One region of the Rhizobium sp. SL42 genome, then DNA from elsewhere that is predicted to be linked to it. Evidence: predicted binding sites of a transcription regulator. Region 1 holds the regulator's gene; each other region holds the start of a gene.
What was found. The regulator PhoB, encoded in region 1, activates phosphate uptake and scavenging genes when phosphate is short. The targets are predictions, from matches to a motif close to TGTCATNNANCTGTCAT.
Positions count from the first base shown of each region.

Region 1 (2,269 bases):
GAACTGAAATACCTGATGCGCCGCATCTCGGAAATGGGCGGCATGGCAGAACAGATGGTCGCTGAAAGCGTCCGCGCTCTGGTCAACACCGACGGCGCTCTGGCCCAGAAGGTCATCTCCGACGACGTCGTCATGGATGCGACCGAGCGTGAAATCGGCGACAAGGCGATCGTCATGATCGCGCGTCGCCAGCCGATGGCAGCCGATCTTCGCGAAATCATCGGTGCGCTGCGCATCGCCAGCGATCTGGAACGCGTCGGCGACCTCGGCAAGAGCAATTGCAAGCGCGTCATGGCGGTCCAGAGCTCGGGCATCCCGCGCAAGCTCGCCCGTGGCATCGAGCATCTGTCGGATCTTGCCCTTGCCCAGCTCAAGGAAGTGCTCGACGTCTACACCACCCGTTCGGCGGAAAAGGCGAAATCCATTCGCGATCGCGATGAAGAGATCGACTCCATGTACACCTCGCTGTTCCGCGAGCTGCTGACCTACATGATGGAAGATCCGCGCAACATCACCAGCTGCACGCATCTGCTTTTCTGCGCCAAGAACATCGAGCGTATCGGCGACCACGCGACCAATATCGCCGAAACCATCTACTACATGACGACCGGTGCCCAGCCCGAGGGTGAGCGTCCGAAGGAAGACCTCACGTCCTCTGTCGGCGCGATCAACGAGTAAGCCGTCACTAACGGGGTTTTGCCTTTCATGTTGCCGAAAATAGCTGTCGTAGAGGACGAGGAGGCGCTCAGCGTCCTCCTCCGCTACAATCTCGAGGCCGAAGGTTACGAGGTCGAGACGATCCTGCGTGGGGATGAAGCCGAGCTTCGTCTGCAGGAGCGCGTGCCGGATCTGTTGATCCTGGACTGGATGCTGCCGGGCGTTTCCGGCATCGAGCTTTGCCGTCGCCTGCGGGTGCGCCCGGAAACCGAGCGTCTGCCGATCATCATGTTGACGGCCCGGGGTGAGGAAAGCGAACGCGTCCGTGGCCTGGCGACCGGCGCCGACGACTATGTCGTCAAGCCGTTCTCGACTCCGGAACTGATGGCACGCGTCAAGGCCATGCTGCGCCGTGCCAAACCCGAGGTTCTGTCCAGTGTCCTGCGCTGCGGCGATATCGAGCTGGACCGCGAGACCCACCGGGTTCATCGCAAGAGCCGCGAAGTGCGCCTCGGCCCGACGGAATTCCGGTTGCTGGAATTCCTGATGGCCTCGCCCAGCCGCGTCTTTTCCCGCTCGCAACTGCTCGACGGCGTCTGGGGTCATGACATCTATGTCGACGAACGCACGGTCGACGTGCATGTCGGGCGCCTGCGCAAGGCTCTGAACTTCTCCAACATGCAGGATGTCATCCGCACCGTCCGCGGCGCGGGTTATTCAATGGAAGTCTGAGCATTGCGCCACCGGCATCCGGGCAATAAAAAACGGGCTCGAAAGCCCGTTTTTTTATGTCTGGTCTTTGGCTTCGGCGCTCGCCGTCAGCCCTCAGCGGGCTGCCCTGCGACGTTCGCTTACCGGCTGGTAGGCCATCTTGGCATGATAGCCGCAATACGGCGACGCATCGTTGATTTCGCAACCGCAGAAGTGGAAGTCATCCTTCATCGGGTCGCCGATCGGCCACTTGCAGGTGCGCTCGGTCAGTTCGGTCAATGCCAGGCGACGGGAAATCGGCACCACGACATTCGACGGACGCGAAACTTCGACTTCCTCGAAGATATCGACTTCGATCTCTTCTTTCAGCATGTTGCCGCCGGCCGCGCGGGTAACGGTACGGGTGGTTGTAGTGGCGCGGCCCTGGAATGTGGTCGGACGCTGTGTAGCCGGTGCAGGGCGCTTGGCCGGGCGGGCTGCCGATGTGCTGCCGCCTGCCTTGGCGCGGCCCGGCAGGTTCAGCCGGTGTACCTTGCCGATGACGGCGTTGCGGCTGACGCCGCCCAATTGCGCTGCGATCTGGCTCGCGCTCAAGCCTTCGGCCCAGAGGCGCTTTAGTCTCTCGACGCGTTCATCAGTCCAATTCATGCCGTATTTCTCCGCCGCTCGCGTGTATGATGGCAGAATCCCTCACCGTTGCTTCGAACGAATTCGAAACAAAAACCGCCTCGTTACTGTCGGTGACTATTTCCGCCGCATTGCTCAATTTATTGAATGTTAACCTACTGGTCGGGTGACTCTGTGACAAGAGTCGCGGGAATCATCTCGAATCGATTTCGTGGTTTTCCCCAACTTGCTTCCCGAGTGAGTCAAGTCTGCAACACTCCCAAACCGTGTCTGC
Region 1 is NZ_CP063397.1:1,144,074-1,146,342, forward strand. It holds gene phoU (phosphate signaling complex protein PhoU) at 1-678, shown strand, start outside; gene phoB (phosphate regulon transcriptional regulator PhoB) at 706-1,389, shown strand; gene IM739_RS05345 (GcrA family cell cycle regulator) at 1,483-2,016, opposite strand.

Region 2 (2,269 bases), 590 kb from region 1:
ACGATCGGCCTGTCGCTGATGCTGCGCGGCTTCGAAAAGCGGATGCGCTCGCGGGCCGAGCGCTCCTGAGTTGCCGGCCGGAAGCACGGGGCCGGGAAACACTCCAGCACCTCCGGCTTCCGGCCTGCCTTCACTCAGTAGATTTCCGGCACATACATTTCCTGTGGCACGGGATGGCGCAGATAGTCGCTGTTTCGCACGCGCTCCGGCAGGACAACCTGTTCCTTCGGCACGGTCTCATAAGGGATCTGGCCGAGCAGATGGGCGATCATGTTCAGCCGCGCCTTCTTCTTGTCCACGGCCTGGACGACCCACCACGGCGCTTCGGGAATGTGGGTGCGCTCCAGCATTTCCTCCTTGGCCTTGGTGTATTCCTCCCAGTGAATGCGGCTCTGCAGATCCATCGGCGAGAGCTTCCACTGCTTCAGTGGATCGTTGATGCGCATGCGGAAGCGGAACTCCTGCTCCTCGTCGGTAATCGAGAACCAGTATTTCAAGAGGATGATGCCCGAGCGGGCGAGCATGCGCTCGAATTCCGGCACCGAGCGGAAAAACTCTTCCAGTTCCTCCTGGCTGCAGAAACCCATGACGCGCTCGACACCGGCGCGGTTGTACCAGGAGCGGTCGAACATGACCATTTCGCCGGCGGTCGGCAGGTGATTGACGTAGCGCTGGAAATACCACTGGCTGCGTTCGCGCTCGGTCGGGGCCGGCAGTGCCACGACGCGGCAGACGCGGGGGTTGAGGCGCTGTGTCACCCGTTTGATCGCGCCGCCCTTGCCGGCGGAATCGCGGCCCTCGAACAGCAGCACGACCTTGAGCTTCTTATAATGCACCCAGTCCTGCAGCCGCACGAGTTCATGCTGCAGCTTGAAGAGTTCGCGGAAATAGACCCTGCGGTCGATTGTCGGCTCGGACAGGCCCTCGGCGACGAGCTCGTCCAGTCGTTCCTCTTCCATCTCCAGTTCCAGCTCCTCGTCGAAGCTATCGATGATCTCGTTCTTGATGCGATTGACGTCGTCATGCGTGGGCGCGGACATTAAGGCTCCTTCCGGTTCGAACGGCAGATCAACGCATGTTTGCGCGAATGCTTTATGACAGCTGGAAAATGTGTCGGCCAGCCCATGCAATCGCTTGCGCGGCAATCCCGCCCATGCGATCGCGGCGGGATGCGTGCAGGCCGACACTGCCGCATTGCCGAGGTCGGGAAAAACTGCTAAAGAAGCGCCCATGGGATCGAAATTCGGATGCCTCGCGCCAGACATTTTCGTGCTGCAAGACCACAAGCGTCTGCCGGCACGTTTTTTCGCGCGCGTCTCCGGGGCGCTCAACAGCCGTCTACTTTAAGACGCCGTAACGCCGGTCTGCCGCTTGGCGACCACACGCCCGATTGCCATCATTCATCTTCACACGGATATACCAGCCATGAGCGCACCGCGTACCCTTTACGACAAGATCTGGGACGACCACATGGTCGATCAGCAGGACGACGGAACCTGTCTTCTCTACATCGATCGTCACCTCGTTCACGAGGTGACGAGCCCGCAGGCCTTCGAAGGTCTGCGCATGGCCGGCCGCAAGGTCCGTGCTCCGGAAAAGACGCTCGCCGTCGTTGACCACAACGTGCCGACCTCGCCGGATCGCCACCTCGGCATCAAGAACGAGGAAAGCCGCATCCAGGTCGAGGCGCTGGCCACGAACGCTGCCGAATTCGGCGTCGAATATTACTCGGCCAGCGACAAGCGCCAGGGCATTGTGCACATCGTCGGACCCGAGCAGGGCTTTACCCTGCCCGGCATGACCATCGTGTGCGGCGACAGCCACACCTCGACGCATGGTGCCTTTGGGGCATTGGCGCATGGCATCGGCACGTCCGAGGTCGAGCATGTGCTGGCAACCCAGACGCTGATCCAGAAGAAGGCCAAGAACATGCTGGTGCGCGTCGACGGCGTGCTGCCGGAGCATGTCACCGCCAAGGACATCATCCTCGCTATCATCGGCGAAATCGGCACAGCCGGCGGCACCGGCCATGTCATCGAGTTTGCCGGCGAAGCCATTCGCGCGCTGTCGATGGAAGGCCGCATGACGGTCTGCAACATGACGATCGAGGGTGGTGCCCGCGCCGGCCTGATCGCGCCGGATGAAAAGACCTTCGAATATATCAAGGGCAAGCCGCGCGCGCCGCAAGGCGAGCAGCTGGAACAGGCGATCGCCTACTGGAAGACGCTGCAGAGCGACGAAGGCGCCCATTACGACCGCGTCGTGGTGC
Region 2 is NZ_CP063397.1:551,628-553,896, reverse strand. It holds gene IM739_RS02480 (amino acid ABC transporter permease) at 1-69, shown strand, start outside; gene ppk2 (polyphosphate kinase 2) at 135-1,040, opposite strand; gene leuC (3-isopropylmalate dehydratase large subunit) at 1,426-2,269, shown strand, end outside.
Region 2: the regulator PhoB is predicted to act here: its motif matches at 1,084-1,100, upstream of ppk2 (polyphosphate kinase 2).

Region 3 (2,269 bases), 1.8 Mb from region 1:
GCCCGCGCCGATATCACCATCGGCCTGATGGCGCCCCTCACCGGCCCGGTGGCCGCGATCGGCGCCCAGATCAAGAACGGCGCCGAAACCGCCGTCGAGGAAATCAACAAGAAGGGCGGTATCAACGGCGAAAAGATCGTCCTGAAGATCGCCGACGATGCCGGCGAACCCAAGCAGGGCGTATCCGCCGCAAACCAGCTGATCAGCGAAGACATCCGCTTCGTCGTCGGCCCGGTGACCTCGGGCGTCTCCGTCCCCGCGTCCAGCGTCTTCGCCGAGAACGGCGCGCTGATGGTCACCCCGACTGCCACCTCGCCTGAACTGACCGCACGCGGCCTCACCACCGTGTTCCGCACCTGCGGCCGCGACGACCAGCAGGCGGAAGTTGCCGCCAAGTATGTCGTCGCGAAGTTCAAGGACAAGAAGATCGCGATCCTCAACGACAAGGGTCAGTACGGCAAGGGTCTCGCCGACGCCTTCAAGACATCGCTGAACGCCGCCGGCATCACCGAAGTGTTCAATGACGCGCTGACCGCCGGCGACAAGGATTTCAGCGCGCTGGTCACCCGCCTCAAGGCCGACGGCGTCGAAGTGCTCTACTTCGGCGGTTACCATCCGGAAGCCGGCCTGCTGGTTCGCCAGATGAAGGATGCCGGCATGAATGTGCAGCTGATTGCCGGTGACGGTCTGTCGAACAGCGAATTCATCACCACCGGTGGCGACGCTGCGAACGGCACGATCTTCACCAATGCTGCCGATGCCCTGAAGAACGCCGACAGCAAGGCTGCCGCCGACGCGCTGCTCGCCAAGAACATCCCGGCAGAAGCCTTCACGCTAAACGCGTTTGCCGCTGTCGAAGTGATCGCAGCTGGCATCACCAAGGCCGGCAGCGCCGACGATGCGGAAGCTGTTGCAACCGCGCTGAAGTCCGGCGAGGAAATCCCGACCGCCATCGGCAAGGTAACCTATGGCGAAACCGGTGACCTCACCTCGCAGAGCTTTTCGGTCTACAAGTGGGAAGCCGGCAAGACTGTTGCGGCCGAATAAGCCGCAGATCATGCATCAGACAGAAAGCGGTCGGAAACGGCCGCTTTTTTGTGGTCATCCCCAGATCTCTCGTCTGGGCGGCTCATTTGCCCGGCTTCCAAGGTTTCTTTCGGTGGTCCTGTCTTTTATGACAGTTTTATGACACCCGCAGCGACAACCCCGAGAGGCCTATGCTGAACCTGTTCCGTAAAATGCTCCCCCGCGAAGATCGCTTCTTCGATATGTTCGCGGCCCATGCCCGCACCGTGGTCGGCGCAGCCGAAGCGCTGGGCGAATTGCTGTCGGGCACGAATATCGAAAGCAATGGCGACCGCATCATCGCACTCGAGGACGAAGCCGACAACATCACACGCGACGTCCTGCTGGCAGTGCGCCGCAGCTTCATCACGCCGTTCGACCGGGGCGACATCAAGGACCTGATCCAGTCGATGGACGACGCGATCGACATGATGCACAAGACGGTGAGGACCGTCCGCCTCTACGAACAGACAAGCTTCGACCCGATCATGCAGGAAATGGGCCAGGTCATCGTCCAGGCCGCACATCTGATCGCCGAAGCCATTCCGCTGCTCGACAAGCTCGGTGCCAATGTCCAGCGCCTGACCGCCATTGCCGAGCAGGTGACGAAGGTGGAAGGGCATTCTGACGAATTGTACAATCAGGGCCTCAAGGAACTGTACCGCCGCCATGGCGCCACCGGCAATGCCATGGCCTACATGATCGGCGCCGAGATATACGGCGAACTGGAAAAGGTGGTTGACCGCTTCGAGGACGTCGCCAACGAAATCAGTGGCATATTGATCGAGAACGTCTGATGGATGCCACGCTCGCACTTCCGCTGCTGATCGCCCTGATCGGCATCGCGCTATTCTTCGACTTCCTCAATGGCCTGCACGATGCCGCCAATTCGATCGCCACGATCGTCTCGACCCGCGTCCTGCGGCCGCAATATGCGGTCGCCTGGGCGGCATTCTTCAATTTCATCGCCTTCATGTTCTTCGGCCTGCATGTCGCCGAGACCCTGGGCAAGGGCATCATCGATCCGCAGATCGTCTCGCCGGCGGTGATCTTCGCCGCGCTGATGGGCGCGATTATCTGGAACATCATCACCTGGCATTTCGGCATCCCGTCCTCATCCTCCCATGCCCTGATCGGCGGGCTGGTCGGCGCGGGCCTTGCCAAGGCCGGCTTCAGCTCCATCGTTTGGGGTGGCTTGACCAAG
Region 3 is NZ_CP063397.1:3,408,322-3,410,590, forward strand. It holds gene IM739_RS16060 (branched-chain amino acid ABC transporter substrate-binding protein) at 1-1,047, shown strand, start outside; gene IM739_RS16065 (DUF47 domain-containing protein) at 1,218-1,862, shown strand; gene IM739_RS16070 (inorganic phosphate transporter) at 1,862-2,269, shown strand, end outside.
Region 3: the regulator PhoB is predicted to act here: its motif matches at 1,175-1,191, upstream of IM739_RS16065 (DUF47 domain-containing protein).